DNA from 4 places in the Janthinobacterium sp. GW823-FHT01H08 genome. Region 1 is predicted to be linked to each of the others. Evidence: predicted binding sites of a transcription regulator. Region 1 holds the regulator's gene; each other region holds the start of a gene.

Evidence for each region. Region 1 encodes FNR, which switches genes on or off when oxygen is low (the NO sensors DNR and NnrR bind a similar motif). Its sites were predicted from a motif close to TTGATNNNNATCAA; they were not measured.
Region 2: the regulator FNR is predicted to act here: its motif matches at 4,083-4,096, upstream of AC3RCG_RS25540 (KamA family radical SAM protein).
Region 3: the regulator FNR is predicted to act here: its motif matches at 3,557-3,570, upstream of AC3RCG_RS14930 (serine protein kinase).
Region 4: the regulator FNR is predicted to act here: its motif matches at 6,902-6,915, upstream of AC3RCG_RS12825 (FliM/FliN family flagellar motor switch protein).

What each region holds. Positions count from the first base shown of each region.
Region 1 is NZ_CM179504.1:289,998-297,966, reverse strand. Features, by position in the region: gene AC3RCG_RS01255 (TOBE domain-containing protein) at 1-301, shown strand, start outside; gene AC3RCG_RS01250 (response regulator) at 394-3,468, opposite strand; gene fnr (fumarate/nitrate reduction transcriptional regulator Fnr) at 3,708-4,466, shown strand; gene AC3RCG_RS01240 (FixH family protein) at 4,593-5,117, opposite strand; gene ccoG (cytochrome c oxidase accessory protein CcoG) at 5,264-6,646, opposite strand; gene ccoP (cytochrome-c oxidase, cbb3-type subunit III) at 6,651-7,571, opposite strand; gene AC3RCG_RS01225 (cbb3-type cytochrome oxidase subunit 3) at 7,564-7,764, opposite strand; gene ccoO (cytochrome-c oxidase, cbb3-type subunit II) at 7,766-7,969, opposite strand, start outside.
Region 2 is NZ_CM179504.1:5,695,911-5,703,879, reverse strand. Features, by position in the region: gene AC3RCG_RS25560 (HDOD domain-containing protein) at 5-871, opposite strand; gene AC3RCG_RS25555 (DNA-3-methyladenine glycosylase) at 1,147-1,737, shown strand; gene AC3RCG_RS25550 (methyl-accepting chemotaxis protein) at 1,734-3,431, opposite strand; gene AC3RCG_RS25545 (cache domain-containing protein) at 3,496-3,954, opposite strand; gene AC3RCG_RS25540 (KamA family radical SAM protein) at 4,236-5,600, shown strand; gene AC3RCG_RS25535 (MFS transporter) at 5,603-6,952, shown strand; gene AC3RCG_RS25530 (fumarylacetoacetate hydrolase family protein) at 6,897-7,745, shown strand; gene AC3RCG_RS25525 (carboxymuconolactone decarboxylase family protein) at 7,745-7,969, shown strand, end outside.
Region 3 is NZ_CM179504.1:3,362,547-3,370,515, forward strand. Features, by position in the region: gene AC3RCG_RS14920 (SpoVR family protein) at 1-187, opposite strand, end outside; gene AC3RCG_RS14925 (DUF444 family protein) at 184-1,401, opposite strand; gene AC3RCG_RS14930 (serine protein kinase) at 1,404-3,386, opposite strand; gene AC3RCG_RS14935 (S1 family peptidase) at 3,628-4,806, shown strand; gene AC3RCG_RS14940 (hypothetical protein) at 4,956-5,288, shown strand; gene AC3RCG_RS14945 (catalase) at 5,367-6,803, opposite strand; gene AC3RCG_RS14950 (tetratricopeptide repeat protein) at 7,086-7,778, opposite strand; gene AC3RCG_RS14955 (bifunctional 2',3'-cyclic-nucleotide 2'-phosphodiesterase/3'-nucleotidase) at 7,835-7,969, opposite strand, start outside.
Region 4 is NZ_CM179504.1:2,839,059-2,847,027, forward strand. Features, by position in the region: gene fliD (flagellar filament capping protein FliD) at 1-849, opposite strand, end outside; gene AC3RCG_RS12795 (flagellar export protein FliJ) at 939-1,376, opposite strand; gene fliI (flagellar protein export ATPase FliI) at 1,385-2,695, opposite strand; gene fliH (flagellar assembly protein FliH) at 2,692-3,381, opposite strand; gene AC3RCG_RS12810 (flagellar motor switch protein FliG) at 3,378-4,418, opposite strand; gene fliF (flagellar basal-body MS-ring/collar protein FliF) at 4,396-6,132, opposite strand; gene fliE (flagellar hook-basal body complex protein FliE) at 6,193-6,531, opposite strand; gene AC3RCG_RS12825 (FliM/FliN family flagellar motor switch protein) at 7,082-7,960, shown strand; gene AC3RCG_RS12830 (FliM/FliN family flagellar motor switch protein) at 7,962-7,969, shown strand, end outside.

The DNA.
Region 1 (7,969 bases):
CAGCGCAAGTCTGGGCCTGGTGCCGGGCGCGGAAGCGTTTGCGCTGATCAAGGCATCGTCGATCATCCTCGTGGCCGACAGCGCAGGCGCGCGCTTTTCCGCACGCAATCAGCTGGCCGGGCTGGTGACGCGGGTGCAGACGGGCGCCGTCAACACGGAAGTGGTGCTGGACTTGCCGCGCGGCGGCACCATCGCCGCCATCATCACCAACCAGAGCAGCACCGAGCTGGGCATCGAGATCGGCAGCAGTGTGACGGCGATTTTCAAGGCGTCCAGCGTGATCCTGGGCGTGCCAGCGTAAATGGGGTAGGTCGGATTAGCGCGCAAGCGCGTAATCCGACAAGGTTCCGGGGTCAGACCCGGCGGGTCTGACCCCAGTTTTACGTTGCAGGCTTAATCCTTCAGCCTGGACAACCAATCGGCCGCCGCCGCCAGCGCCTGCTCCAGTTCCTGCGCCGTCTGCGCCAGCAGCGCCGGCACTGCGTCGAGGCGGCCCGCATCGATGGCTTCCTCGGTGGCGAACGCGGTGCGGATCAGGCGTTTCGTGCCCAGGGTGCCGACGGAGCCGCGCACGCTGTGCAGGATGCGCGCCACGTCGCTGTGGCGGCCTGCCTGCAATGCTGTTTCGGCGTCGCGCATGGGCGTCATGCCCTTGTTCAGCGCGTCTTCCACCATGCGCCGCAGCACGCCGCGCCCTTTCGCGTCGCGCCCCATCACGCGCATCAGCGGCGCCATGGAAAACACTTCCTCATCGGCGACGGGCGCCGGCCCGGCCGTCTGCACTGGCGGGCGCTTGGGCAGGTGGCGCAGGATCACTTCCATCATCTCTTCCACCACCACGGGCTTGGCGATGAAATCGCTGATGCCGGCCGTCATGCAGCGCTCGCGCTCGGACGCCAGCACGCCGGCCGTCATGGCGATCACGGGCAGGCTCAAGCGTAGTTCCGTGCGGATGATGTGGGTGGCGCTGAAGCCGTCCATGACGGGCATCTGCATGTCCATCAGCACGATGTCGTAGCGCAGCGCTTCCGTGCGCAGCCGTTCCACCGCTTGCAGGCCGTCGCCCACCACGTCGAGGGTGGCGCCCATGTGTTCGAGGATGCCGCGCGCCACGGCCTGGTTCAAATGGTTGTCTTCCACCAGCAGGAAATGCACGCCGGCCAGTTCCGTGCCCAGCGGCTGTTGCAGCATGCGCTGCTCGCCGCCGTCGTGCTTGGTAATCAGCGCCTGGTGCAGGGCGTCGAACAGGCTCGAGCCCGTGATGGGCTTCATCAGCACGACGTCGGCCTCGGCCGCGCTGGAGATTTCCTCGAGGTGGTTGCGGGCGAAGGCGTTGACCATCACCACGATGGGCTGGCGCTGGCCGCTGGCCGCCTGGCGGATGGCCTTGGCCGTGGCCAGGCCGTCCATCACGGGCATGTGCCAGTCGGCCAGCACCACGTCGTACGGCTGCTGCTGCGCCAGGCGCTCGCGGTACAGTTCGATAGCGGCAAAGCCGGAGTCCACTTCGTCGGCCAGCCAGCCCCACGCCTCGATCAGCTTGACGATCAGTTCGCGCGTGGTGCGGTTGTCGTCGGCCACCAGCAGGCGCAGCTGGCCCAGGGTGGGCGTGCGCCGCGTTTCGGCCGGCTGCGCCAGCATCTCGAACGGCACGCTGAACCAGAAGCGGCTGCCTTTGCCTTCGCTGCTGGCGACGGCGATGTCGCCGCCCATCATGTGGATCAGCTGTTTGCTGATGGCCAGGCCCAGGCCCGTGCCGCCGAAGCGCCGCGTGATGCTTTGGTCGCCCTGCGAAAACGCGGCAAACAGCTGCTGTTGCTGCAACTCCGTCATGCCGATGCCCGTGTCGCGCACTTCGAAGCGCAGCCAGGCGCGGCCCTTGTCTTTCTCGGCCAGGCTGACGGCCACCACCACTTCGCCGCTCTCGGTAAACTTGATCGCGTTGCCGGCCAGGTTGACGAGAATTTGCTGCAGCCGCTGGGCGTCGCCCATGAGGCGGCGCGGCACGTCGGGCTCGACGGCAATCGCCAGTTCCAGCTCCTTTTCGCCCGCATTCATCGTCATCGTCGTGGCCAGCGTGTTCATGACTTCGTCGAGGTCGAATTCGACGGGCGACAATTCCATGCGGCGTGCCTCGATCTTCGAATAATCGAGCACGTCGTTGAGGATGCCCAGCAGCGACTGGCCCGCCACGCGCACCATGGTCAGATACTTGCGCTGTTCCGTATCGAGCTTGGTATTGCCCAGCAAATACACCATGCCCAGCACGGCATTGAGGGGCGTGCGGATTTCATGGCTCATGTTCGCCACGAAATCGCTCTTCGCGCGGTTGGCCGCCTCGGCCCGGTCGCGCTCCTGTTCCAGCTCCGCCGCGCGCGATTCGAGCTCCTGCTGCAAGCGGTCGCGCTCGCTCATCAGGCCGTTGAACGCTTCCGTCAGCTCGCCGATCTCGTCGCGCTGCTGCACGGGCACGGGAGTGAAACGGCTGCCGCTGGTGCGCAGCGCCTGCAGGGTGTCGCGCAGGCGCACCAGCGGCGAGAGCAGGCGCACGGTGACCCAGCCCAGCACGGCTGCCGCCAGCAGCGAGGCGAGGATGCTCCACAGCACCAGCCGGTACAGCACGCCGTCGAACGGTTCGAAGGCGTCGTCGAGGGGCAGCGAGGCGGCCAGCAGCCAATTTACGGATTTCAGGCGCTTGAAGCTGTTGACGGCCGTGATGCCGCGGCTGTTGGTGCTGACCATGGTGCCTTCGCCATCGTCCTTCAGCAGCCGGGTGGTCGTCAGGTTGGCGTTCGGCAGGCGCGGCTGCAGCAAACGGCTGGTGTCGGGATGCAGCACATAGCGCGGCACGGCGCCGCGCGTGAGGACGAAGTAATAGCCGCTCTTGCCGATCTTTTCCGAGCGCAACCTCCCCAGCAGGTTATCCTTGTACAGGCGCAGCACGCCGATCACCACGCCGGCCACCTGGCCATCGGCGCCCAGCACGGGCGCGACCATCTGCACGATGGGCATGCCGCTCGATTTGCCCAGCATCGGCTCGGTGATCATGGGCTGGCGCGTGCGCAGCACGGTCTGGAAATACTCGCGCTCGGCGACGTTGATGCCGGCGCGCCCCGCCACTTCCGGCATGTCGGCCACGACGGCGCCGTGCGCGTCGAGCACCAGCACGTCGTCGAACAGCACCAGCATCGAGCGGCGCGAATAGTATTCGCGCAATTGGGCGGGCTGGGTGATCAGTTCTGGCGGCTGCTGCCGGGCCGTCAGGGTGACGATCTGCAGCAGCATGCCCAGCTTGTCGTCGAGCTCGGCGGCGGTGCGGCTGATCAGGGACGACTGCTGGCTCAACAGTACCTTGGTGAAATCGTCGCGCATGTGCTGCACCTGGATCATGGTGACCAGCGCGATCATGGCGATCGAGGTCAGGCTGGTGGCCAGCGCGACTTTTGCTTTGATGCCGAGAGGCTTCATGATTTCCTTTTCAGTACCGGGCGGCACAGGCGGCAGATAATGCTGTCAGGAATTTTCCTATCAATACCCCAGCTTGGCAAGCGCCGCCACGCAAATTGCCCTCTCCGCATGGGCTTTTGACGATGTTGCCATATAATTAAAGTCGGAACGTCGTTTATTCAGCGAAATTGCGGTGAAATTGGCACACGGCAACCCTGTATGCAGTAAACTTGTTGTTGCATTTTCTAAAAGGTACCGACATGACTGAAGCGCTACTCACTCCAACCTCGCCCACAGTGACCGTGGAAGCGTTGCGTGCGCGATGCTCGACCTGCAGCATGCATCAATTGTGTCTGCCGATGGGCCTCGACGTGGGCGACATGGACAGACTGGACCAGATCATTGGCCGCCGCCGCAAGATCGTGCGCGGCGCTTCGCTGTTCCGCATCGGCGACTCGTTCCAGAACCTGTATGCGATCCGTCTGGGCCACTTCAAGACCTACCAGATCAATCCGGGCGGCGAAGAGCAGGTGACGGGTTTCCAGATGGCGGGCGAACTGCTGGGCATGGACGCCATCAGCGCCGACCGCCACCACTGTAATGCGGTGGCGCTGGAAGACAGCGAAGTGTGTGAAATCCCGTTTTCCAGCCTGGAACAATTGCTGGGCAATATGCCGACCCTGCTGCGCCATTTCCACCGCATGATGAGCCAGGAAATCACGCGCGAGCAAAGTGTCATGCTGTTGCTGGGCAACATGCAGGCGACGCAGCGTTTTGCCGCCTTTATCGTCAACCTGGCGTCGCGCTATGAAGCGCGCGGCTATTCGGCCAGCAAATTTCAGTTGCGCATGTCGCGCGAGGAAATCGGCAACTACCTGGGCCTGACCATCGAAAGCGTCAGCCGTTTATTGTCGAAATTCAAGAAGGAAGGCTGGCTGCGCGTTTCCAACCGTGAGATCGAGATCTTGCAGCCGGCCAAGTTAAAAGCTATTACAGCCGGCACCGACGTCTGCAAGTAACAGCACCGTCAAAACCTACTGCGCGTCGTGCTTTGCGGCCTGCGATGCTCGCTGTGCTATAGCACAGCTGTGCTTCTCAGCCACAAATCACTGCCGCTCGCTACGGTTTTTTCCCGGCGCTGTACGTTATAGCTCTTCATCCGCGTGCAGCGCGATGCTGCGTTGCACAGGCCAGGTCCAGATGCCGGACAGGCGCCACTCGCGTTTGTCGTTTTCCACCAGCACTTGCCAGCGGCTGCGCTCGAGCATCGGCAGCGTCACGGAAAAATTGCCGGCCGCATCGGGTTGCACCAGCAGCTTGATATCCTTTTCCGGCAGGGTCGCATGCGCCAGGTGCAGCTGCAAAGGCCCCTGGTACGCCTTGCCGAAGCTGTGCACGGAGCCGCTGAGGCGCGCTGCAGCGACGTCATACGACAGGGTCGTATCCATGGCCAGGTCGCTGGCGATCGTGTCGCGCTTCAAATCCTGGTTGATCGCCTTGCCCTGCTTGTAATAGTCGCCCACCACCAGCGCGTCGGGCTGCGTAAACGCGATATAGCCCATGAAGCTGCCGACGACCACGGACAGGCCGGGACCGATCATCAGCAGCCATGGCCAGCGATGCTTGTACCAGGGGGCAACGGGAGGTTGCAGTTTCAGACTGTCGGACATTGTGTTCTCCTTGGGGGTGGACCCTTTGGGTCCGACTCCAGCTTTTGCTTCCGGGTTGAAAATCAAGTGACCCTAACGCATGATTGATGATACCCCTACGGCGAAATAACGGGGTCGGACCCGGAGGGGCCGACCCCAAATCAACGTCACCGCGGCACGATGAACACCGCGCTTTCGCGCACATGCAGCGACGGGTCGTCCAGCGAGTGCAATTCGATCGCAATCTTGTTCGAGCCCTTCTCGCCGACGCCGTGCGGCACGCGCAGGCGGATCGGCCAGCCCAGCGTTTCCGTCGGCTGCAAGGTCACTTCGTCGCGCGTCAGCAAGGTCAGACCCGGCAAGCCGGAAGCGCTGATTTTGAAATGCTGGCTTTGCTCCGAGGTGTTCATGATCTGCAGACGATAGACGTTTTCGATCATGCCGTCTTCCACCTCGCGTCCCATCGAACCGCGGTCGCGGATCACGTCCATCTTCAGGGGCGTGCGCAGGGCCAGCGAGGTACACACGGCGATGATGATCAGGGCCAGGATGGACGTGTAGATCAGCACGCGCGGGCGCATGGCGCGCTGGCGGATCTGCTTCGAATTGAAGTTGTTTTCCATCGCATGGTCGGTGCTGTAGCGTATCAGGCCACGCGGCCGCTCGACCTTGTCCATCACCGTATTGCAGGCATCGACGCAGGCGGCGCAGCCGATGCATTCATACTGCAGGCCGTTGCGGATATCGATACCGGTCGGACACACCTGCACGCACAGGGTGCAATCGATGCAGTCGCCCAGCTTGTCGTTGTTGCCGGCCTTCTTGCTCATGGCGCCGCGTGGTTCGCCGCGCTTGGCATCGTAGGTGATGATCAGCGTGTCCTGGTCGAACATGGCGCTCTGGAAGCGCGCGTAGGGGCACATGTATTTGCACACCTGCTCGCGCAGCCAGCCCGCGTTGCCGTAGGTTGCCAGGCTGTAGAACAAGACCCAGAACCATTCCCAGGGACCGAAATTGAGGGTGGTCACCTCGCGCGCCAGTTCCTTGATCGGCGTGAAGTAGCCGACAAAGGTAAAGCCCGTCCACAGGGCGATGGCGCCCCATACCAGGTGCTTGGCCGTCTTCTTGAACGCCTTGCGCACGGAGGGGCCCTGCTTGTCGAGGGCCATGCGCGCGCTGCGCGTGCCCTCGATGCGGCGTTCGACCCACAGGAAGATTTCCGTGTATACCGTTTGCGGGCAAGAAAACCCGCACCACACCCGCCCGGCAATGGCCGTGACGAGGAATAACAAATACGCACAGATGATCAGCAGGGCCGCCAGATAGATGAAATCCTGGGGCCACAGCACGACGCCGAAAATGTAGAACTTGCGCGTGGTCAAATCGAACAGCAGGGCTTGCCTGCCATTCCAGGTCAACCACGGCAAGCCGTAGAACGCGAGCTGGGTAAGCCATACGCATACCCATCGCCAGGTAGCGTAGCGTCCTTTGGCCTCGCGAGGGTAGATTTGCTCGCGGGCCGCATACATCTTGATGACTTGAGGTTCCATTACATCATTTCACGGGCGTCTGGGGATTCGACAGGCTCCAGACATACGCCGACAGCACGTGTACCTTGGATTCGCCGAGGAAGTCGCTGAAGGCCGGCATGGTGTTGTTGCGACCCTTGCGCACGGTTTCCATGATGGTATCGGCGCTGCCGCCGTACAGCCAGATCTTGTCCGTCAGGTTAGGCGCGCCGAGCATCTGGTTGCCCTTCGCATCGGCACCGTGACAGGCCATGCAGGCGCCGAACTTGGCCTTGCCCAGCACGGACTTGACGGGGTCCGACGTGGAACCGGACAGACTCAGCACGTAATGGGCCACGTTCTCGACATCTTTTTCGGAACCGAGCGCGGCGCCCATCGGCGGCATCTGCCCATTGCGGCCATGCATGATGGTGGTCTTGATGATGTCGGGATCACCGCCATACAGCCAGTCCTTGTCCGTCAGGTTGGGGAAGCCCTTGTTGCCGCGGGCATCCGAACCGTGGCACTGCGCGCAGTAGGTCAGGAACAGACGCTGGCCGATCGCTTGCGCCTGCGGATCGGCGGCCACCGTCTTCAAGTCCTGGCTCAGGTACTTGTTGAACAGGGGGCCGTAGTCGGCTTCCGCCTTCTTCAGCTCTTCCTCGTACTGGCCCGTCGATTTCCAGCCCAGGCTGCCGGCGTAGGTGCCCAGGCCCGGGTACAGGAACAGGTAGGCCAGCGCGAAGACGATGGTGATGTAGAACAGCCACATCCACCAGCGCGGCATCGGCGTATTGAGTTCCTTCAAGTCCTCGTCCCACACGTGGCCCGTGGTGCCGTCGGCGGGGGCGCCGGCGGCCACTTTCACTTTCGACTGCGAGTACAGCAGCACGCCGCAGCCGATGATGCCCAGCAGGGACAGCACGACGATGTAGATATTCCAGAAGCCATTGGTAAAGTCAGCCATGGTTGCGCTCCCCTTGTGCCGGCGCGGCATCGGCCGGATAGTCGAGCGCCTCGTCGGCGAACGGCAGGCGTGCCGCCGCGTCGAAGTCGCCATTGCTGCGGCTGAACGTCCACCACAGGATGCCCACGAATGTCATAAAGGAAACCACCGTCATGACGCTGCTGGCGCTGTCAAACAGGTTTTCGATTGCCATGCTAATTCCTTGTTTTGATTAATGTACCGAGGCCTTGCAGATAGGCGACCAGGGCGTCTTCTTCCGTCTTGTCCTGCAGCTGCGCGGGGCCGGCGGCGATCTCTTCGTCGCTGTACGGCTGGCCCAGGCGTTTCAGGGCGCGCATCTTCGGCATGATGTCGTCAGGCACCAGCTTGGTCTTCGCCAGCCATGGGTAGGCCGGCAT
Region 2 (7,969 bases), 730 kb from region 1:
TACTTCAATGGTCGGTATCGAACATCTCGTGCAGCTCGTCGAGCAGGTCGGCGGCTTCTTCCTGCGACAGGCCAAGATGCTGGCATGCAAGCTCACCGCCCTTGTCCCACTCGAGCGAGGTACTGTTGCCATGGTAGCGCTGAATGCCCTTTTCGGCCAGCAGCGACAGGGCGACGAGCGAGCGGATGGCATCGTCCGTGGACGGGTCGGCCAGCACCGTGTAGTCGTGGTGGTGCAAAATCGCCCAGGAAACGTCGGAGGACAGGCCCCAGTTGCGTGCCAGCAAGCAGCCGATGGCTGCGTGGTTGGTCTGGTGGCGCGCGTCTTCCAGGGCCGTAAAACAATTGTGCGCATCGTTGGCCGCCGCCGCGTACGTGTTGACGTAGTCGGCGAAGCGGTTCATCAGCAGGGGCACGCCGATGTCGCAGAACAGGCCGAAGGTGTGGGCGATGTCGGGCGGGGCGATGCGCAGCTTGCGCGAGGTAAATACCAGGGCGCGCGCACGCTTGGCCGACACATCCCAGAAGTGGGTCAGTTCCACGCCTTCCGCTTCCAGCGCCTGGCGCGCCAGCAAGCCCGTCATCATGGCGCTGCACTGGTTAATGCCGAGAAAGTTGATGCCTTGCTCGACGGATTTGGCCTTGCGCGCGGCGCCATAGAACGGCGAATTCGCCAGTTTCAGCAGGGCGCCGGACATGCCGACATCGTCGGCGATGATGCGCGCGATGCGGCGCGGCGACGGGTCCTGTTCGGCCAGTTCGCGCTGCAGGTCGACCAGCAGGCTGGGACGCGGCGGGATACGGATGGAACGCATCAGGGCGTCAACCGGATCTTCCTGCACTACCTGCTTTTGCGCTGCCGCTCTCATCATCATTGCCTTGCCTGTGGTTATTCTGTTGCGCACTGCCGCTGCCGGCCTCGTGGGCGTCTGGTGCAGTGCCCGACGATTATCGCTGTTTATGCATGGCAATAGTTCGTCTCTGCAAATTATTCTGGAAAAAATCCCCGTTTTGGCTTGCTCCATCCCCTATTTTCCACATTTTACGACGCTCCCTATCCCGATACTCATGATGGAAAAATCAAGTTTTATTTGTTTTCAAGGTGGGGCCAGGCGTGCTGCGGACAGTGCGGCAGTACAATTGCCGGATGAAAAAAATCCTCGCGGGTATCGATTTTGCGGACGATTCCAGCAGCGTGGCGCGTCAGTTGATCGGCGTGACCGTGCTGGTGGACGGCGTGGGCGGGCGCATCGTGGAAACGGAAGCGTATGACCGGCTGGACCCCGCCTCGCACACGTATGGCGGCATGACGCCGCGCAATGCGGCCATGTTCGGCCCGCCCGCGCACGCCTATGTCTACCGCTCGTACGGCATTCACTGGTGCCTGAACTTTGTGTGCCGCGAAGCGGGCCATGGCGCGGGCGTGTTGATCCGCGCCATCGAACCGCTCGTGGGACTCGATACCATGCGCGAACGGCGCGGCGTCGAGGATGCCCGGCAGCTGTGTTCTGGGCCGGGCAAGGTGTGCCAGGCGCTCGGTGTGAGCCATCTGCAGAACCGGCTGGCGCTCGATGCGCCGCCGTTCATGCTGCTGGCCCGCGAGGATGAGGTTGCGGTACGGGCGGGGCCGCGCATCGGCATTTCCAAGGCGATGGAGACGCCGTGGCGTTTCGTGCTGGCAGGCTCGCCCTACCTGAGCAAGCCGATGCGCGCGCCTGTCATCGAGTTACCTCGCTAGCCACGCCGGCGCTGGGGCGCATCCTTGACGTTACGCATGCCGGGCTTGCCGCGCAGCGGACTGTGCAGCGCGCGCCGGTCCTGGGGCGGCGTCCTGGCGGGGTCTTGAAAGGCGTCGTCGTCCGCGCCGGCGGGCGTGGCCGGCGCGGCTGGATCCAGGGTAAAGACGCTGACCGCCGCAGACAGTTTGACGGCCTGGTCCTGCAAACTGGCCGCCGCCGCTGCCGCCTGCTCCACCAGGGCCGCGTTTTGCTGCGTGACGTCATCCATTTGCGCGACGGCCTGATTTACTTCCGTGATGCCCGACGCCTGCTCGGCGCTGGCCTCTTTCACGCGCTGGATGATCTCGTTGACTTGCTGCACCGAGGCCACGATGGCGCCCATGCTGTCGCCCGCCTGCTGCACGGCCACGCTGCCGCCGTCGATGGTGGTGACGGAGGTGGCGATCAGGGTCTTGATTTCCTTGGCCGCCTGCGCCGAGCGCTGCGCCAGGGTGCGCACTTCCGACGCCACCACGGCAAAGCCCCGGCCTTGTTCGCCCGCGCGCGCCGCCTCCACCGCCGCGTTCAGCGCGAGGATATTGGTCTGGAAGGAAATGCCGTCGATCACGCCGATAATCTCCACGATCTGGCGCGAATTGGCGCGTATCGTCGCCATTGTCGCCACCGCTTGCTGCATCGATGCTCCCCCTTGCACGGCCAGGGTCGACGCTTGTCCCGCCAGCTCGCAGGCCAGCTGGGCATTGTCCGCATTGTTGTTGACGGCTGCCGTCAAGGTTTCCATGGCGCTCGATGTTTCTTCCAGCGAACTGGCTTGCATTTCCGTGCGCGCCGACAGGTCCAGATTGCCGGTGGCAATTTCGCGCGAGGCCGTGTCGATCGATTGCACGGCGCCCGTGATGGTGCGCAAGGTCTGGTTCAGGTGGGCGATGGTCTGGTCCAGCACGCGCGACGTGGCGGCGATTTCGTCATTGCCCGGCTTGGGGGCGCCGGCCATCAGCTTGCCCGCCGCCAGGTCTTGCACGGCGTCGGCAATGCCGCGGATTTCCACCAGCATGGCGCGGCGCACCAGCATGGTCACCACGATGGAGACGAGGATCGATAGCGCCACCGTCAGCAGCAGGCTCCAGCCCAGGCTGCGGAACTCGGCGCTGGCCGTCGCGTGGGCCTGGCTGCTGAGCGTTGTTTCCAGGGCAGACAGTTGCGCCAGCTGCGTATTGAACTGGACGAATTGGGTTTCCGCCTTGAGCATGGAGTTGGTGGCGATCGACTGGTCCATCTGCGCCATTTCCATGGTTTCCAGTACTGCCTTTCGATAACCGGCCAGGGCCGTGATGGCCGCATCGACCAGGGTGCGCTCGGCGCCCGTGGCCGTGGAACGCAGCGTGCCCAGCTGGGCGCCGATGGCCGCGTGGCGCGCCTTGATCTGTTGCTCCAGCGCATCGAGGCGGGCCTTGGCGAAGCTGCCATTCGTCCATGACAGCAACTGGTACATATTGCCATGTACGTGCTTCGCCTCGCCTAGTACGTCCGCGGCCGCCTTCAAATGCGTAATGCGCACCCGCACCATGTTTTCCAGCGAGGCATTTTGCCGCACCATGCCATACCAGGCACCGCTCGAGCTGAGTATCAGCAACAGCAAGACCAGGGTGGGCGCCAGCAATAATTTTGGTCCGATGCGTAATTGATTGAGCATGCTTGACTCCTGGCTATGGCTGATCAAACCGCAGGCGGCGCGCGGCGTGCACGCCGCCCCTGCCTTATTTTTTGTAGATGCCCGCTTCCAGCACCACATCGTTGACGCGCAGGATGTACGTGGTCTTCGGCTCGATCTTGCCGCTGGTGGGATTCTTGTACTGGTAATCGACCCAGCCCTTGCCCTGTTTTTGCGCCAGCTCGATGATTTCACGCCGATATTTCTTGCCATTCGCGTCCGGCACATCCGTCAAATCCTTGCCCACGATGGAAGGATTGATCGGGTGGGCCAGCACGATGCCCGTCTTGATGTCGCGCATGTCCACGTACAGCGAGCCCTGCACGAAGTCCGGGTCTTTCGCCGTGATTTTCTTCATCATTTCTTCCTTGCCATGCGCCTTCATGAAGGCGGCGCCCCGTTCGGCCATGGCGATGGCGTCTTTTTCCGTTGGTTCGACCGCGGCACTGACGCTGCCGCCGGCAAATGCCAGGCACAGCAGGCTACCCGTGAATAAGCGTTTCATGAAAGCTCCTTGTGATATCGAGGGATGTGTTGCCAAGCCGTAATTTACGTCGCCGACAGTCCCATCAAATTGCGGTGGAACAAACTTAGGTGTTGCTTGTAGGCAGCATGCAACGTATCGACTGCTTGTTGATATGTAGCAATTTGGTTCTTATAGGCAAGAACTATGATGACTTTCACAGCATGCCGAGCTGGACTGGCATGGAGAGGAAAAAGCTGGAATTGGCCGATATACGGCCGATTTAATGAAAGTTGTCGCCATTTACAGGCAAGGAGCTGATCGTGTCCGCACTCATTACCGAGCCGTCTGCACCCAAGTTCAAGCCGTACACGCGGCAAACCATTCAACAGGCGCGGCAGTGGGAATGGCTGCCGGAAGAGCAGCGTGAAGCCGTACAGGTGGTCTCGCACGTCTTGCCGTTTCGCACCAATGAATATGTGCTTGATCAATTGATCGACTGGAACAACATCCCTGACGATCCCATCTACCGCCTCGTCTTTCCCCACCGCGACATGCTGCCGCCGGAGCAGTACGCGCACCTGCGCGACCTGGTGCTGGTGCAGCGGGACAAGGCGGCCATCGACGCCTATGTGCATGGCTTGCGCCTGGGAATGAATCCCCATCCTGCCGGGCAGATGACGCATAACGTGCCGAGGGTCAACGATGCGCCCGTGCGCGGCCTGCAGCATAAGTATGCGCAGACGGTGCTGTTTTTTCCCAGCGCGGGCCAGACCTGCCACGCGTATTGCACCTTCTGTTTTCGCTGGCCCCAGTTCGTCGGCATGGACGACATGAAGTTCGATGCGCGCGAATCGAACGAGCTGGCCGCCTACCTGAAACTGCATCCGGAAGTGACGGACGTGCTGATCACGGGCGGCGATCCGATGATCATGAACACGCGGCAACTGGCGGCCTACCTGGAGCCGCTGCTGGCGCCGGGCCTGGAACACATCCAGAACATCCGCATCGGCACCAAGGCGGTGGCGTACTGGCCGCAGCGCTTTGTCTCGGACCGCGATGCGGATGACTTGATGCGCCTGTTCGAGCGCATCGTCAAGGCGGGCAAGAACCTGGCCGTGATGGGCCATTACAGCCATGCCGTCGAGTTGCGCCAGGACATCGCGCAGCAAGCCGTGAAACGCATCGTTTCCACGGGCGCCACCTTGCGCATGCAGGGGCCGCTGATCCGCCACATCAACGAAGACCCGGCAAGCTGGGCCGAGCTATGGCAGACGGGCACGCGCCTGGGGGCGATTCCGTATTACATGTTTGTGGAGCGGGACACGGGCCCGCGCGGCTATTTCGAGTTGCCGCTGGCGAAGGCGCACGAAATTTTCCAGGCCGCCTACCAGATGGTGTCGGGCCTGTCGCGCACGGTGCGGGGACCGTCCATGAGCGCCTTTCCCGGCAAGATCGTCATCGACGGCATCGTCACCATCAATGGCGAAAAACTGTTTGCCCTGCAATTCTTGCAGGCACGCAACCCGGACTGGGTGCGCCGGCCGTTCTTTGCGAAATTCGATGCGGAAGCGACGTGGATGGACGATTTGAAGCCCGCGTTCGGCCACGATAAATTCTTCTTCGAGACGGATGAACCTGTGCCGCAGCTGCCGCATAAAATCATCCGCCTGGCGCAGGCTGCCTGAGCATGCCTGCCGCCGGTGCGCCCGCCCGTTCCGGCGTGGCCGTGTTTTGCCTGGTGTTCCTGCCATTCGCGCTCGGGCATTACCTGTCGTGCCTGTTGCGCGGCGTCAATGCCGTGCTGACGGCGGAATTGCTGGGCGCCATCGCCCTGACGCCAGCCCAGCTGGGCCTGCTGACCAGCGCCTTTTTTCTCGCCTTTGCGCTGGTGCAATTGCCGGTCGGCATGGCGCTGGACCGTTACGGCCCCCGCACCGTGCAACTGTGGCTGCTGGCGCTGGCGTCCCTGGCCGTGTGGCTGTTCAGCCGGGGCCACAGCTTTGCCGAGCTGATGTGGGCGCGCGCCCTGATGGGGGCGGGGCTGGGCGGCTGTTTCATGGCTGCCGTGAAAGCGATCTCGTGCGCCATCGCGCCGTCGCGGCTGCCCTCCGTGCACGGCTATCTGATCGCCGTGGGTGGCCTGGGCGCGGCCACGGCCACCATGCCCGTCAAGCTGGCCCTGCATTACACGGACTGGCGCGGCGTGTTCCTGGGGCTGGCGCTGGCGGCGCTGGCCGTCGGCTTGCTGATCCGCCTGCTGTCGCCGGCCATGCCCGCGCCTGCCGCAGGCATGCACAAGGTGAGCAAGGTCAGCGTCTGGAGCGTGTACCGCGATCCCGGCTTTCGCCGCACCATCGCGCTGATCCTGTTGCCGCACACGGTGTTCTTTGGCGTGCAGGGCTTGTGGGTGGGACGCTGGCTGGCCGACGTGGGCGGCTTGTCCGATGACAACGTGGCGTATTTGCTGTACCTGGGCATGGCGGCCGTCATCTTCGGCGCCATCGGCATGGGCATGCTGACGGAATGGGCCGGGCGGCGTGGCATTGCGCCCATGCAAGTGGCGGCCGTGGGCATCATCCTGTTTGTCGCCGTGCAAGCGGCGATGGCGTGTAATGTGGTGCCCAGCCTGCCGTTGCTGTCTGTGCTGTTTACCTTGCTGGGCACGGTGACGGGCCTCGAGTATGCGATCGTCGCGCAAAGCATGCCGACCAGCCTGACGGGCAGGGCGGCCACCTGTCTGAATTTGCTCATTTTTACGGGCGCCTTCCTAGTGCAGGCGGGTTTTGGCCTGATCCTCGGCTGCTGGCCCCTGAACGGCCAGCAGCAGTATCCGCCGCAGGCGTATCAGGCGGCGTTTGGCGTGCTGGCGGCCTTGCAACTGCCAGGACTTGCGATGTTTTTCATCAACCGCTACAGGCGTGCCGGGCCATCCGGTAAAATGGCAGCCTGCACAGCGGCAATGATCAACTCCAAGGAAGACTATGAAACTCGTTCGTTATGGACGTCCAGGCAAGGAAAAACCGGGCCTGATCGATGAAGAAGGCAAACTGCGCGACCTGTCCGGCGTGATTGCCGATATTGACGGCGCACAACTGTCCGACAAGGCCTTGCGCAAGCTGGCCAAGCTCGACGAAAAGACCTTGCCCCTGGTGCGCGGCAACCCGCGCTTCGGCGTGCCGCTGGCCAAGGTCGGCAAGTTCATCGGCATCGGCCTCAATTACGCGGACCACGCGGCCGAATCGGGCATGCCGATCCCGGCCGAACCCATCGTGTTCATGAAGGCGATCACTTGCCTGAACGGTCCGGACGACAATGTCGTGCTGCCGAAAGGCTCGAAAAAGACGGACTGGGAAGTGGAGCTGGGCGTGATCATCGGCACGCGCGCGCAGTACGTGAGCGAAGAGGACGCCTTGAAATACGTGGCCGGCTATTGCGTCGTCAACGACATTTCCGAGCGCTCGTTCCAGCTGGAACGGGGCGGCCAATGGGATAAAGGCAAGGGCTGCGACACCTTCGGCCCTGTCGGCCCGTGGCTGGTGACGCGCGATGAAGTCATCGACGAGCAGGACCTGGACCTGTACCTGGAAGTCAACGGCAAGCGCATGCAGACTGGCAATACGCAAACCATGATCTTCACGGTGGCGCAGATCGTCAGCTACCTGTCGCAATTCATGACCCTGGAACCGGGCGACGTCATCGCCACGGGCACGCCGCCGGGCGTGGGCCAGGGCCGCAAGCCGCAGCGCTTCCTCAAAAAAGGCGACAGCCTGCGCCTGGGCATCGCCGGCCTGGGTGAACAGCAGCAGGACGTGGTCGCCTGGACTGCCTGATGGCCGGTAGCGATATCGACCGCTTGCCCGCGCTGCCTTTGGCGCAGCTGGACCAGCAGCAGCGCGCCGCCGCGCAAGCCATCATCGATGGTCCGCGCGGGGCCCTGTACGGCCCCTTCGTGCCGCTGATCCGCAGCCCCGAGCTGATGGAAACGGCGCAGCGCATGGGCGAATACTTGCGCTACCGCAGCGCCATCGGCACGCGGCTGTCGGAGCTGGCGATC
Region 3 (7,969 bases), 3.1 Mb from region 1:
GGCGCATGCGTACGGGCAAGCCATAGATGGCGATCTCGGCCATGAAGCTGTCCGGCACCAGCTCGAACTCGACGGGGGCAAATTCCAGCCCCAGTTTCCGCGCCAGCGCTTCGATGCGCGGCGCGTAGGCGTCCAGGCCGGCTATGTTTGCCGTGCCACCATGGTGCTGAGCGTCATGCCGCGTCATGCCGCGTCCTCCGTCTCGGCCGCTTCGTGCTGGAAAAAGGTGCGGATGGCCGCCCAGACATCGTCATTCCTGCTCAGGATGCTGCTGTGCAAGGGCAATCCCCGGCGTTCCTGTTCGGCGCACAGGCTGTGCATTTCCGTTTCCAGGCTGCGCGGTACGCCGGGCACGGTTTCCACATAGCCCATGTAGTTGAGCAGGCCGGCCAGTTCACCGAGGGCCAGGCTGGCCGCCGCCCGGTCTTCGCTGAAATTCTCGCCATCGGAGGCATAGAACAGGTAGGCGTTGTAGCGGCCCGGCGCATAGTGTTGCTGCAGCAGTTCGCGGCTCAGGCGAAAGGCGGTGGACGCCATGGTGCCGCCCATGCCGTTGACCTGGAAGAACTCGGCTTCGGAAAACTCCCAGGCCCGCGTCGTATGGGCAATAAAACGTGTTTCCACGCGCGCATACCTGCGGCGCAAGCCCTGCAAGGCAAAGAAAAAGAAGGATTTGGCCAGTTTGCGTTCGGCCTGCGCCATACTGGCCGACACGTCCAGCACGAAAAACACGACGGCGTTCGTGCTGGGCCGGGGCTGTGGCAGGACCTGGCGGTAACGCAAGTCCTCATTGGTGAAGGGCACGGGCTGCGTTTGCAGCGCGCGCCGCTTGATCGCTTCCTTGACGGTGCGCCGGCGGTCCAGGCGCGACCGGGCGCCATGACGGTCCAGCCCGCTACGCACGAGCTGTACCTCGTCCATCGGCCCTACGTGGCGGGGCTTCAGGTGCGGCAGCTCGAAGGCGTCCCACAGCCAGTCGAGAATGTCGTCGATGGGAAACTCCAGCAGCAGGCGCACGGCTCCCTCGCCATTGCCGCCATCGCCTTGCGTTCCAGCCCCGCCCGTGGCGGCAGGGTCGGCCGCGCGCAGGATATCGCCGGGCTGGCCGTCGCCCTGGCCCGCGCCCATGCTGTTGCGCGCGGGCGCCAGACGGAAACGCGCATGTTCGAGCAGACGCATGGGTACTTGTACCGTGCGCTGCTGCGGCCCGCCGATCAGGTCAGGCGTGGCGATCAGCTCGGGCAAGTGTGCCTGCACGGCGTCGCGCACTTTCTGGTTGTGGCGCAGCCAGTCGCGCGCGCCGCGCGAGAACAGCCCGTACCAGGGCTGGGCCAGGTCGGGCGCGGCGACTGCCGCAGGACCATCCTGCTTGCCTTTGCCTGGCGAGGTCGTGGCGGACATGGCTATTCCTGCGCCAGCAAGGTGGTCACATAGTTGAGCGCTTCGCGCGCGCTGTGGGCGTCGTAGCCGTATTCGTCGACCAGGCGCTGTTCGACGGCGGAAATCCTGGCCCGCACGTCGTCATCGGGGCGCTTGGCTGAACCCACCAGACGCAGCACGTCGCGCCGCTGCTCGAACAGATATTGCTGGATGGCGTCGTGCAATTGCGCATGGCTGCCCAGGCCGAACGCCTCGCCCCGCTTGAAGGCGCTCATGGCCTTGCGCACCACTTCTTGGCGGAACGACTGCTTGCCCGAGTCGCTGATGTGGATTTTTTCTTCCACGGCGCGCAGGAAGCGTTCGTCGGGACGGCGTTCTTCGCTGGTGATGGGGTCGCGGATCTGGCGGTTGTCGAGCATGGCTTCGACTTCATCGAGATATTTGTTCAGCAAGTCTTGCGCCTCTTGCTCGAACGACACGAACAGGGCCTTGTGCACGTCGGCCTTGACCCAGCGGTTATAAAAATCCTTGCGCGTGAGCACCAGGTAATCGACCCACTTGCGCTTGCGCCGCGGTTCGATGCGCGCATCGCTTTCGATGCCGTCTTTCAGGGCCAGCAGCACGTCCATGGTGGACAGGCTGTTGCGCTGGGCGGAAATGATGGCGTGCGACAGGGCATTGATGACGAAACGGGGCGACACGCCCGCCAAGCCTTCGTCGGGCGCCTTGTCGCGTTCGCGCAGGCGGCGGATATCGGCATGCTGCAAGTCGTCGACGTCTTCGTCGGCGTACACGCGCAGTTTCTTGACCAGTTCCGCTTCCTTGTCGTCGCCTTCGGGCAAGCGGCTCAGGATGGCGAACACGGCCGCCGCATGCAGCACGTGCGGATCGAGGTGCACGTCGCGGAAGGCGGGCGCTGCCGCCTGGATCAACTTGCGGTAAATGCGCGCTTCTTCGCGGTAATTGAGCGTGTACGGCACTTGCACGATGACCATGCGGTCGAGCAGCGCCTCGTTTTCGCTTTCTTGCATGAACTTGCGAAATTCCGCCAGATTCGTGTGCGCGACGATGGTTTCATCGAGGTAGATCAGGGGGAAGCGCGACACCTTGACATTCTTTTCCTGCGTCAGGGTCAGCAGCAGGTAGAGAAATTCGCGCTTGACCTTGAGGATTTCGATCATTTCCAGCATGCCGCGGCTGGCCGCATACACGGCGCCCGACCAGGACCAGGCGCGCGGATCGCCTTCATCGCCGTACTGCGCCACTTTCGACAGGTCGACGGAGCCCACGAGGTCGGCCAGGTCGGCCGTGGTGGGATCGTGCGGCGCATATGTGCCGATGCCGCAGCGGCCCGCCTCGGACAGGTGGATGCGTTCGACGGGCATGCGCAGGAAGTCGCCGCCGTACTGTTCTTCCAGGCGGGCGCGGCAATGGGGACACAGTTCGCCGTGCAGTTCGGCATCATAGCTGGCGCGAAAGTCGGCGCACATGCTATGCGGCACCAGATGCAGCGGCGATTCGTGCACGGGACAGCCGGCGATGCCATATAGCGCGCCTTCACTGCTGTGGCTGTATTCTTCCAGCCCCCGCTTGAGCAAGATCACCATGGTGGACTTGCCGCCCGATGGCGGGCCCAGCAGCAACAGCATGCGCCGGCCCACTTCGGAGCCGGCGGCGGCGGCCTTGAAGTAGGCGGCGACCCGGTCGATCGCCTCGTCGATGCCGAACAGCTCGTCGTCGAACAGGCGGCAGCGGAAGCGCCCGCTGTCGTCGGTCTGGCCGTTCCAGCGCATCATGTCCCACAGATACTGGTGCGCGCTGCGCGTCAGCAGGCCCGCGCGGCCGGGCAGGATTTGCTCGATGAAGTCGGCAAAACTGCCACGCCACGGACTGATGCGGTGTTTTTCCGCCCAGGCCGCCATGCCGTGCACAAAACCCGCATGCTGGCCTTGCTCGCCCGCAGGCGCGTCGTCATCGGATTGGTGTGGCCTACCAGGAATCGTCATTATTTCCCCATCCATACCGTTGCTGCCGTGTGCAGGCCCAGTTCCAGCCTGCCAGTCAAGTATACGACGCTGCCTCTGCCCGCACGACTGATCTCGCTCAACCTTGACGAGGGAACTATTTTTATCCTCGCTGCGCCCATTGAGACAAGGCAGCCATGCGTCAGCGCGGTTCAATCCAGATCAATACTGGCCTGCGCGGCACGTCCACACTGGTCTTGCGACGACCCACGAGGAGAACATAATGATAGGTAACGAGAATGGTTTCAGCGCCCCGCCTGGCGGCAGCGGCAGGGGACAAAGCGCGGACGATGAAGAGGCCGTCGGCCAGTTTGCCGCCCCCGGCGAAGACGACCATACGATCGAGAGCGCGTCCGTCTCGGAGGTACCCGACGCCCTGAGCGGCGTCAGCATGGAATTGCTGGAAATCAAGCGCAGCATCGAAGACGGCATGCGCCAAAGCATTTCGCAGGCGGGCGGCGTGCGCGCGGCCGATGCCTTCAGCGACGGCGGCAATATCCAGGGCGTGTCCATCGGCCTGGGCGAGGGCGCCAGCGACAGCTCGTCCGGCGAGCCGGGCTTGCCGGCCCTGACCCTGTACGTGGCCGAACCCACCTCCGTCGACCGCGCCAAGGCCGCCATCGTGGGGGCCATGGGCGTGCGCGCCGTGGCCAGCGACAAGGTGCCCGTCAACATCGTCGTCACGGGCGTGATCGATGCGCAACCGCACCGTTTCCGCTTGCGTCCGGCGCCGGGCGGCGTGTCGGTCGGGCATTTCCGCATCACGGCCGGCACCATCGGCTGCCTGGCCGTGGGCCGCAGCGCGCCGCGCAGCGGCCGCTTGATGATCCTGAGCAATAATCACGTGCTGGCCAATTCCAACGGCGGCGTGTTCAACGATTGCATCGTGCAGCCTGGTCCCATCGACGGGGGACGTTGTCCGCAAGACCAGGTGGCCGTGCTCGAGCGTTTCGTGCCCATCAATTTCAGCGGCGGCGTCAATTACGTCGATTGCGCCACCGGCTGGGCCTGGCCTGACCGCGTGCGGCCCGAACTGGTCTATCTGAGCGGCGGCGTGCCCGCCTACTTCCGTATCAGCAATGCGCTGGTGGCCCCCGCGTTGGGCATGATGGTCGGCAAGTCCGGCCGCACGACGCAATTGACGCAGGGGCGCATCACGGGCCTGGGCGCCACCATCAACGTCAATTACGGCGGCGGCAGGATCGCGCTGTTCCAGGACCAGATCGCCATCACTGGCGTGAGCGGGGCGTTCAGCGCGGGCGGCGATTCGGGTTCGTCCATCTGGACCTGGAACCAGCAGCGCAATCCCGTCGGCCTGCTGTTTGCGGGCGGCAACAACATCACGTTTGCCAACCAGATGCGGCGCGTGGTGGCGGCGCTCGACATCAATTTGTACACCTGAGCACGCTGCCAAGTGCCGCCTTGCATAACGCTGCTTTTTGCACGATGATGATTGTATGAGAGGCCGCAGCCATGCATGGTTGTGCCCGGCGAACGGCGCTGCAGCGCCGGATGGCCGGGTGTATCATGGAATGCCTCAGGAGGGTTGTCATGTCAAACAGTAAATTCGTACCATCGCCATATGCCGTCTTCGAAGACGCTGCCATGCCGTACTTACCGGATGAAATTCCTGGACAGGGCATGGGGCAGTACACCCCGGCCGCGCCCCACGGCCGCCTGGAAGCGGCAAAGCGGCGCAACGAGCGGGCGCTGATGGCCATCGACGGCGTGGAAGGCGTCAGCGTGGGACACACGGCCGTGGGCAAGGACGCGCTCGTCGTGTATTTGCGCGACTCGTCCGTCAAGCGGCGCGTGCCGTCGCAGGTCGAGGGCTATCCGGTGGAAACGAGCGTCACTGGCCAGATCGATATCCAGCGCTGGTAGGCAGGCCTGGCCGCCTGGCCGCGGATCGTTGCGGCGGAAGGCCTGTTGCCAGGCCTTCCGGGTTCCTTTCAGCCGGCCTTACTTGCTCAGGCGGCTGATCGCTTCGGCCACGCCCGCGCCATAGGCGGGGTCGCACAGCGTGCAATTACCGATGTGGCGTTGCTTGACTTGCTCCGAAGCGCCCGAGATGGCGCGCGCCGTGTTGTCGAACAGCGCCTGCTGTTGTGCCGGCGTCATCAGCTGGAACAGGGCGCGCGGCTGCGAATAGTAATCCTCGTCGACCCTGTGGTTCCAGTGGTCGGCCGCCCCTTCGATGCTCAATGGCGGTTCGCGGAAATCGGGCTGCTCGGCCCATTCCTGCTCGCTGTTCGGTTCATAGCCCAACGTTCCTCCCTGGTTGCCGTCGACGCGCATCTGGCCGTCGCGGTGGTAGCTGTGGAACGGGCATTTCGGCGCGTTGACAGGGATATGGCTGTGGTTGACGCCGAGGCGGTAGCGCTGCGCGTCGCCATACGAAAACAGCCGGCCTTGCAGCATCTTGTCCGGCGAAAAGCTGATACCGGGCACCACGTTGGCCGGGTTGAAGGCCGCCTGTTCCACTTCCGCGAAATGGTTGTCCGCATTGCGGTTCAGTTCCAGCACACCCACCTCGATCAGCGGATAGTCGCCGTGCGGCCACACTTTCGACAGGTCGAACGGGTTCAGGTGATACGTGCCCGCCTCTTTCTCCGGCATGATCTGCACGTACAGGGTCCAGCGGGGGAAATCCTTGTTTTCGATGCTTTCATACAGGTCGCGGTGCGAGCTTTCGCGGTCCTTGCCGACCAGTTCCTCGGCTTGCGCGTCGGTCAGGTTTTGTATCCCTTGCTGGGTTTTGAACGTGAACTTGACCCAGAATCGCTCGTTTTGCGCATTCAGGAAGCTGAAGGTATGGCTGCCGAAGCCATGCATGTGGCGGAAACTGCGCGGCAAGCCCCGGTCGCTCATCACCACCGTGACCTGGTGCAGCGCTTCGGGCAGCGAAGTCCAGAAATCCCAGTTGCTGTTGGGGCTGCGCAAGCCCGTGCGCGGGTCGCGTTTGATGGCGTGGTTCAGATCGGGAAATTTCAATGGGTCGCGCATGAAAAACACGGGCGTGTTGTTGCCGACCAGGTCCCAGTTACCTTCTTCCGTATAAAACTTCAGGGCGAAGCCGCGGATATCGCGTTCCGCATCGGCCGCACCCCGTTCGCCGGCCACCGTGGAAAAGCGCGCAAACATCGGCGTTTGCTTGCCCACTGCGCCAAAAATCTTGGCCCGCGTGTAGCGCGTGATGTCGTGCGTGACGGTAAACGTGCCGTGCGCGCCCGATCCCTTGGCATGCATGCGGCGCTCGGGAATCACTTCACGGTCGAAGTGGGCCAGCTTTTCCAGGAACCAGACATCTTGCAACAGGGCGGGGCCGCGTGGGCCGGCCGTCTGGATGTTCTGGTTGTCGACGACAGGCGCGCCAAAGGCGGTGGTCAGCTTTTTCATTGGACTCTTTCTTTCATGGCTAGGCAGAGCAATGGACGCACCGGCGCTACTCAAACACTGGCTGGGCTGAATGCACACTCACCGGGGCTGGTCCAGAGTAAAATTTCTAAAATGCAAACCAGTGTAAACTTTTTGGTACGGGATGGCTTGCCACGCCGTCCGAGCAAGCTCAGCCGGCGTACTTGCATCATAAGCGCTCCATCGCTGCCGCTCCCGCACGCTTGCAAGTTGCCAGTATATAAAGGCAGGCGACGATCACGCCACTGGCCTTTTGCCCAGTTCTTAAAACTTGTTCCAGTTGTTATGCCGGTGCTCCGTCGCTTCCTTCATCAGGTGGCCCGCGCGCAGGGCGTCGTCCGCCTGCAGCGTCATGGCCAGTTCCTGGAGGGCGGGCGGGTATTCGTGGTGGGCGGCTTCTTCCAGCAATTCACGGCCCTTGGCCAGGTCGCGCGGCACGCCGCGGCCTTCGCGGTAGGCGTTGTACAGCAGGAACATGGCGTGTGGATTGCCCAATTCGCTGGACTTGGCCAGCCAGTGCGCCGCTATGACGGGATCTTGCGGCACGCCTTCGCCATTCGCCGCCAGCAGGCCCAGCATCAGAGCCGCCTTCGCATGGCCTTGCTGCGCCGCTTGCCGGTACCACAGCCAGGCTTGGGCCGGCGTGGCCGCGCGCAACATCTGGCCCAGCTCGAACGCCGCTTCCGTGTCGCCGGCGCGGGCCGCCTGTTCGAACAGACTCAGCGCCTCGGCGCGGCGCTCGGGGCGTGGCTGGTAAATCAGCGCCAGTTCGCGCTCGGCGACGGGCATGTCCTTGCCGGCCCAGCTGCGTACCTTGCGTTCGGCCTGGTGGTCGCCCGCCTGGCGCGCGAGCATGGCCACGGCTTCGATTTCCGCCGCCGTGGGTGGTGGCGACGACTGGCAGGCGGCCAGGACGGTAGCCAGCACGACGGCGGGAAGGGAGAGGGCGTGTTTCATCTGGATGAACTTTCATCAAAACAGGCCGGAACTGACGCAGTCCCGGCCCATGGACCTTATTTGCTCAGGTCGATGCGGTACTTGGCGAAACCGCTGGCATCGAGCCCGCCTTCGGCCGCCACGCTGGCGATGCCGCTGCCTTGCGCCAGCGCCAGGTGGCCCGGCGCCGAGCGCAGGATCACGGGGCCGGC
Region 4 (7,969 bases), 2.5 Mb from region 1:
GCTGTCGGTTGCCACCGTGACCGTCACGGGCGCGTCGCCCGTGTTCATGGTCTTGGTGAAGGTCATTTTCACGCCCGTCACGTTGGTAAAGGTATTCGACGCCTGCGTGATTTGCGTGCCGGTGTCCTTTGCGCCCAGCCAGACGATCGCGTCCTGCGCCTTGACGACTTCCTTGATGTTGGTGGCCGCGTCCGTCACCAGGGCCTTGGTCAGCGCGGTATTCGTCACGCTCGACGCGTCCAGCGTGACGGCGTTTTCCTTGCCCGTCAGGTTCGATGTCAATACCAGCTGCGCCTGGTTGCCGATGGTGACGATGGAAGCCGTCACGCGCGAGTTGTTCTTGCTGTTGCCATTGATGGCGGCGGCGATTTCCTGCGGCGTCAGGTTGCCGTCGGCATCCTTGTCGGCGGCGCTCAGGTCGATGTCAAAGCTGTTGTCTGCGGTGACGGGGGCCAGCGGATCGCCGATCCGCACGGCTAGCGTGCCGCTGCCGGCGGCGGGGCTGCTGGCGAGGCCGCTGTACGAAGTCTGGCTGGCTGTGGCCAGTTGCTGCACGAAAAAGGAATAGCTGCCGGCAACTGCCGTGGCATCGGCCGTGCCGCTGCCATAGGCGGTATTGCTGAAGGTGGCGGACTGGCTCAGCAGCGACTTGCTGCTGCTGCTCATGGTCGTCATCGTACTTTGGAAGGCGCTCATGGCCAGCTTCAGGTTGTTCAGCGCCGCGGCCGTGGTGTTGGCCAGTGCGGTTTGCTTAGTCAATTTGTCCTGCTGCGCCGCGACCGACTTGGTAGCCAGGTTTTTTGCAGTGACGAGCGGATCGTATTGCGGTGCAGTAATTACGTTTGCCATGCCAGACTCCTGAATAAAGGGATATACCGGTACAAGGCGACCCCCATTCCCGTTTTGTGAAGTTTTCCTGAAAGAAACTTACACCAACCTCATTTTACCTGTCCGCGGAACCAGAATTGCGTCGCCAGCTCGTCTTGCCGCTTGGCATCGACACGTTGTTGCTCATTTGCAACATGTTTTTGTTTTTGCGTCAGCACCTGGTCCAGCACTTCGCGCTTGGCCCAGGCCGTATTGAGCGCGCGTTGCGAAACGGCCATGTTGGCTTCGTGCAAATGCAGGTCGGTACGGTGCTGGTCGGCCATCTGCATGACGGCTTGCTTGAAGTTGCCGCAGTTGACGGACAGGGCCAGGGGCAGGGCGCCGCTGGGGCCGCTATCCGTGTACAGGCCCGTCAGGCGCTCCAGGTTTTTCTGGTAGCGCTCGCGCACGGCCGTCTGCGCCGCCATTTCGCCTTGCAGGCGTTCGACTTCGGTGCTGCGCAGGCCGACCAGGGTGGTCAGGTTGCGGATGGTATGCGCGTCGCTCACGTATGCTCCTAGGCCATGATCTGTTCAAGTTGTTCGATGCACGGCCCCATCGGCGCCTCTTCCTTGGTGCCTTGGCACAGGAAGGCTTCGATGGGCGCGTGCAACTGCACGGCGCGGTCGGTGATCGGGTCGGCGCCGGGCACGTAGGCGCCCAGCGGGATCAGGTCGCGCACGCGCGCATGGCGCGCCATCGACGCTTTCAGCGCGCGCGCCGCCTGCATGTGGGGGGGCGTGATCACCTGCGCCATGCAGCGGCTGATCGAGGCGGCGATATCGATGGCGGGGTAGTGGCCCCGCTCGGCCAGTTCGCGCGTGAGCACGATGTGGCCGTCGAGAATCGCGCGCGCCGTATCGACCACGGGGTCCTGCTGGTCGTCGCCTTCGGCCAGCACCGTGTAGATGGCGCTCATGCTGCCTTCCGGGTGGGCGCCGTTGCCGGCGCTTTCCACCAGTTGCGGCAGGTTCGAAAACACGGACGGCGGGTAGCCGCGCGTCGCCGGCGGTTCGCCCAGGGCCAGCGCCACTTCGCGCAAGGCCATCGCATAGCGCGTGAGCGAATCGACCAGCAGCAGCACGTGCTTGCCCTGGTCGCGGTAATGGGCGGCGATCGAATGGCACAGTTCGGTGGCCATGATGCGCATCAAGGGCGATTCGTCGGCCGGCGCGATCACCAGCACGGCTTTTTTCAAGCCTTCGGCGCCCAGCGATTTTTCCACGAATTCGCGCACTTCGCGGCCCCGCTCGCCGATCAGGCCGACGACGACGACATCGGCCACGGTCTGGCGCGTGATCAGGCCCAGCAGCACGCTCTTGCCCACGCCGGAGCCGGCCATCAGGCCCACGCGCTGGCCCTTGCCCAGGGTCAGCATGCTGTTAATCGCCCGCACGCCCACGTCCAGCGGTTCGACCACCGGTTGTTTCTTCAGGGGATTGATCTTCGGCGGCGTCACTTCCAGGATGTGTTCGCCGCCGAGGCGGCCCAGGTCGTCGATCGGCTCGCCCAGGCCATTGACCATGCGGCCCAGCCACGACGGGCCGATCTGCAGGCTGGCCTTGTCGGGCAGGGGCAGGACTCTGGCGCCCGTGGTCAGGCCCGTCGCCTTCTTGAACGGCATTAAATACGACAGTTTTTCGCGGAAGCCGACGACTTGCGCATCGAGCCATTCGCCATTGACTGTTTCAATTTGACAACGCTGGCCCGTGTGCAGGCGGCAGCCGGCGCTTTCCAGCAGCAGGCCGGAGGCGCCGACCAGGCGGCCGGTGGGGGTCGCGACCGGGATGTCGCCGATCTCGAAGCTGCGCAGCGTGTCGGCGATCATGCAGGCGCGCCGTGGTCTGCGTGTTCGGCGGCCAGCGCCAGGTGGCTGCTGACCTGCTCCATGCAGGCCGACAGGCGCTGATGGCAGCCCGCATCGACTTCATTGTCGCCGGCCTTGATGCGGCATTCGCCCGCGTCGAGGCGCGCGTCGGCGATCAGGTTCCAGCGCTTGGCGCGCTTCGGATCGAGTTCGCTGATGCGTTTGAGTTCTTCCGGATTGAGGAAGACGTCGATTTCCTCGCGCGTGGGCGGCATCGAGGCCAGGGTCTCGTCGACCAGGGCCAGCAATTGCACCGGCTGCAGCGCCAGTTCCGCGCGGATCACCTGGCGCGCCACCTTGGCCACCAGGTCGACCACTTCCTTGCGCTGCGCTTCGCGATAATCGGCGCGCACTTTCTTCAGGTCGCGCAGGATGGCATCGACGGGGCGCGCCAGGCGGTCCAGCGCCACCAGCGTTTCATTGCGGCCTTCTTCGCGGCCCTGCGCCATGCCGTCGCTGCGCCCGGCGTCGTAGCCATCCTGCTGGCCTTGCACCAGGCCCACTTCGTAGCCGTCGCGCTGGCCCTGCTCGAAACCTTCCGAGACGGACGCCTGCCACTGGCCATCCGTGTCCTCGTTGGAGGCACGCTGGCCGGCGGCGATGAATTGCGACAGCGGCGGGAAACGATACGAGCGGAAGTGTTTCATTCGATCACCGCTTCGGCAAACAGTTGCACTTCGATCTCGCCCGCATCGGCGAGGCCCTTGACGGTGGCCATGATTTCCTGGCGCGTCTGTTCGATGCGCGACAGGGGCACGGGGCCGGAGCGGCGCATCATGTCTTCGAAACTCTGCGCCTGGCGGCGCGGCATGGTTTTCAGCACGGCGTCGCGGATCGACGGTTCCGCGCCCTTCAGTGCAATCGCCCACTGTTCCATCGGCACGTCTTCCAGGATGCGCGTGAGCGTGACATCGCTCTGTGTGGCCAGGATCAGGAAGTCGTACATGCTCAGTTCGATTTCCGATACGACGTCCGGGTCGTGCGCGCGCAGCAGTTCGACCAGCGCGGCGCGGTTGCCCGGCATGCGGTTGAGAATCTCGGCCGCCTGGCGGATGCCTTCGACGCTGGTGCTTTGCGTGTCGAGCGCGCCCAGGCAGCGGCCCACCAGTTCGTCGAGCTCGACCAGCAGGTCGCGGTCGATCTCGTCCAGGCGCGCCAGGTTCAGCAAGACCAGGTCGCGGCCTTCGGCGGGCAGGGCGTCGAGGATCTGGCCGGCCAGCGCGGGCGGCAGGAAGGCCAGGAACACGGCTTGCATCTGCACGTGCTCGTTGACGATGTATTCGGCCAGCCATTTTGGCGAGGCCCATTGCAGGCGCGCCATTTTGGGACGGATGGCGTCGCCGTAAATGTTGTTGAGCACGCTATTTGCGATATCGCTGCCCAGCGCCATGTCCAGCGAGCGCTTCAGGTAGCTGCGCGAGGCGCCGTGCACGCCGCTTTGCTGGCGGTAGTCGTCGAAGAAGGTCTGCATGGCCGTTTTCACGGATTCGACCTTGATGCCGCTCATGCGCGACATCACTTGCGTGACTTCCAGCAATTCTTCGCGCGACAGGCAGCGCAGCACATTGGCGGCCTGTTCTTCGCCGATGCTCAGCAGCACGATGGCGGCCTGTTCCACTGGGTTCAGGCTGGCGCTTTCGTATTCGGCGCCGTCGGAGGGATTACTGTTGTTGAGTTCGGCCATTTTTCTGCATCCATTGTTTGACGACTTCGGCGACACGCTCGGGTTCTTTTTCCGCCAGCACTTTCAGGTGGTCGACCATCACGTCGACCGCCGAGCCTGGTGGCGGCAAGTCATAATTTTCCAGCAGCGGCACGACCGGCATGGCGTTGCCGGCGGCGGCCTCGCCCTCGAGCGCCAGCGGGCTGCCATTCACGCCCAAGGCCGGCGCGCTGGCGGCGGTCACGCCATTGGCGCCGGCGGCGGCGTTGCTGCCGCCCAGCGCCAGGGCCGGATCGAGCTGTTTCAGTGCCGGCGGCGCCAGGCGCGTGGTCAGCAGGCGCAGCAGCGGACGCAGAATCAGGAAGTAGCCGAGCACGGCGCCCAGGGCGTACAGCAGCCAGCTGCTGAAATCGACGACGGTGTCGCGCTCTTCCCACCACTGCGCCACGGGCGGCTTGGCAGGGAAGGGCAGCGCCGTCAGGCTCAGGCTGTCGCCGCGCTGGGCGTTGATGCCCAGGCCGCTGTTGAGCATTTTTTCGATATTGCCCAGTTCGGCTGGTGTCCAGCCCGTTTTCGGGTTCGGTGCGGCGGCGCTGTTGAGGACGACGGCGACGCTGAGTTTTTCCAGGCGGCCACGGCTGCGCTTGATTTGCGTGATGCTGCGGTCATACGCGTACTGGCGCGTGGTGGCGTTCTTGCGGGCCGTGCCGTCGTCGGACGGCTTCGGCGCGCCATCGGCGGGCGCGGCGCCGGCGGCGTCGGCCGGTGCCGGCACGGCGGCCGCTGGCGGACGGTTCGACAGGCTGCCGGGAATGCCGGCCACGGTGCGGTTGCGTTCCTGCTCTTCGCGCATCGCTTCGCTCGTCACTTTCGGCGCTTCGCCGTATTTTTCCAGCGTTTCGTCCACGCGGTCGTTGTTCACGGCGGCCGTCACGCTGAGCTTGAAGTTGTCTTCGCCGATGACGGGACCGAGCAAGCCCGTGACGTTGCGGCGGATTTCATCCTGAAAGCGTTTCGCGCCTTCATTGCCGGCGGCCGACGCATCGAAACCGTCCGTCAGGTCGACGTGCGAGGACAGCAGGTTGCCGCCCTGGTCGACCAGGCTCACGCGCGTGGGCGCCAGGCTGGCGACGCTGCCGGCCACCATGTTGATGACGGCGGCGATCTGTTCCGGCGCCAGGGTGCGGCCCGGTTTCAGCGCCACGACGATGGAAGCCGACGATTTGTCGCCGTCGCTGGCGACGAACGACGTCGACTTGGCAATCGACAGATGGACGCGCGCCGAAGCGATCGCGTCCATCGTCATGATGCTTTGCGCCAGCTCGCCTTCCAGGCCGCGGCGGAAGCGCACGTCCTGCACGAATTGCGATACGCCCAGCGGGTCATTCTTGTCCATCAGTTCCAGGCCGGCCGGCAGCTGCGCCGTCACGCCCTTCGAGGCGAGCAGCATGCGTACCTTGCCCAGCATGGCGTCGGGCACCAGCACCTGGCCGCTGTCCGGATGCAAACGGTAGGGGATGTGTTCGGCGTCCAGGGTGGCCATCATGTCCGTCACGGCCACTTTTTCGCGCGCGCCAAACACCGGCTTGTAGTTGGCCTGGTCGCGCCAGGCATACATGGTCACCATGGCGGTGATGCCGATGGCCAGCACGACGATGGGAACCAGGTTTTTCAGCAGGGCGGGCGGGATGGCGGGCTGGGCGCCAGGGCGCCAGCGCGCAAATGCGGACTTCATGGTGGTAATCACTTGGGGTAACTTTCGCTGGGAGGCTGGGCGTGGATCAGGACGTGAAGATTACAGAGGCAGTTTGATGAGTTCGTCGACCGCGCCCATGACCTTGTTGCGCACTTGCATCAACATGGAAAAGGACAGGCTCGCTTCCTGGCTGGCCAGCATGGCGCCGACCATGTCGTCGCTCTTGCCGCTGTCGACGTCGCTCATTTTTTGTGCAGCCATGCGGTCATCGCCGTTGACCTTGCCGATGGCGTCTTTCATGCTTTGCGCAAACGAGAAGCCGGATTGTTCCGGTGCGCCGAACTGGGCGGCCGGCGCGATGCTGGCGCCCAGGGCGCGCGCGTCATTGCTCAGTGCTGCCAGATCGGCCTTGATCAGACCTGCGAGTTCGTTGCTCATCTTGCCCTCTACTTTCAATATGCGGTGACGTATCAATCAGAAATTACTGGTGTTGCCATTCCGGCAGGCATTACATCCAATGCCATCTTGCCCGGCCCAATTGACAGGGCCCATCAGTTTTATCAGTTGCCACACCATCCGCTCAAGCAGATTCAACAAACCCGGCAGAACCGCGCCGAATGATTTACATGGCCATGATAACTAATAATTATCTGATAAAAGTTTCTTCTGGTGGCAATAAGAGGGGCTGGAAACTGCCATAAAAACCGGAATCAGGTAAGCGGAATGGCGCACTGCAAATCACTTTTTTCTCGCTATAAGCTTACCTCGAGGCAACTATAAAGTAAAGAGAGGATTGCCTCAAGGAATATTGATACATGGCAATATTTTGCTTTTTCATGTATTGTTCAGCACCGTAGTCATCCAGCATGCGATACGATGCGCAATCGTTTGCTCGCCGGCCGGTTGGCAAGGCCAAGATGATGCTGTATTTAATTTCGGGCGATCCGTATAATTTGTTCTGCCACCGCAATACCGACATGACCACTACATGACAATCATTACCAAGACAGATCAAACTGCGCGCCATCAAGTCCTCGATTCCTGTCTGCTTGGACGTCCTGTCCATTTGCTGCATGTATTCGGCGCCCAGCTGCGCGACGACCTGGCCGTGGCCCTGCGCCAGCCGATGAGCCGGCGCTACTGGGGCAATTTCCAGATCGATGCCGTGACCTTGTCGCGCGTGGAGAGCGAGGACAGCGCGAATCGCTGGCTGAGTTTTTCCACGCCGGCCGGTCAGCCGGGCTTTGCGCTCGAACGGCAGATCCTCTTGAGCGTGCTGAACTATCGCTACGGTAGTGCCGGCGCCAAGGGCGCGCTGCCCGATCCGGCGCAAGTGCGCGTGACGGCCACGGAAGAGCGCCTCGCTGTGGTGCTGGGACAACAGTTGGTGAACAGTTTGTTCACGCGCATCCACAAGAATCTGCAAACCCTGGGCAAGAGCAGCGACATCGACACCAGTGCCGAGGTGGCCGTGCAGTCCGGCGTGCACCCGGCGCGCGGCAGCTGGATCGTCACCGTGTCGCTCAGCGACGTCGAGGCGGGGCAGAGCGGCCAGTTCTGGTTCTCGCTGGACAAGCGCCTGATGGCCGATGTGTTGCGCGGCCTGCTGCCCGAACGCGCGCAAGCGAAGAAAGCCTTGCGCGGCAGCGTGCGCCCGCTCGCGTCGCGCCTGCAAGTGACCCTGGAAGGCCGGCTCGTCAGCAAGCAGATGCAGCTGGGCGCCTTGTTCGACCTGCGCGTGGGCGACGTGATTCCCGTCAGTCTGAGCCGTACTGACGTCATGCTGGACGACTCCCGTTTATTTACAGCGGCTGTTTCCGAACACAAGGGCAAGCTCTGTTTAACCTCATTTGAAGATGTCGAATAATATGAATAT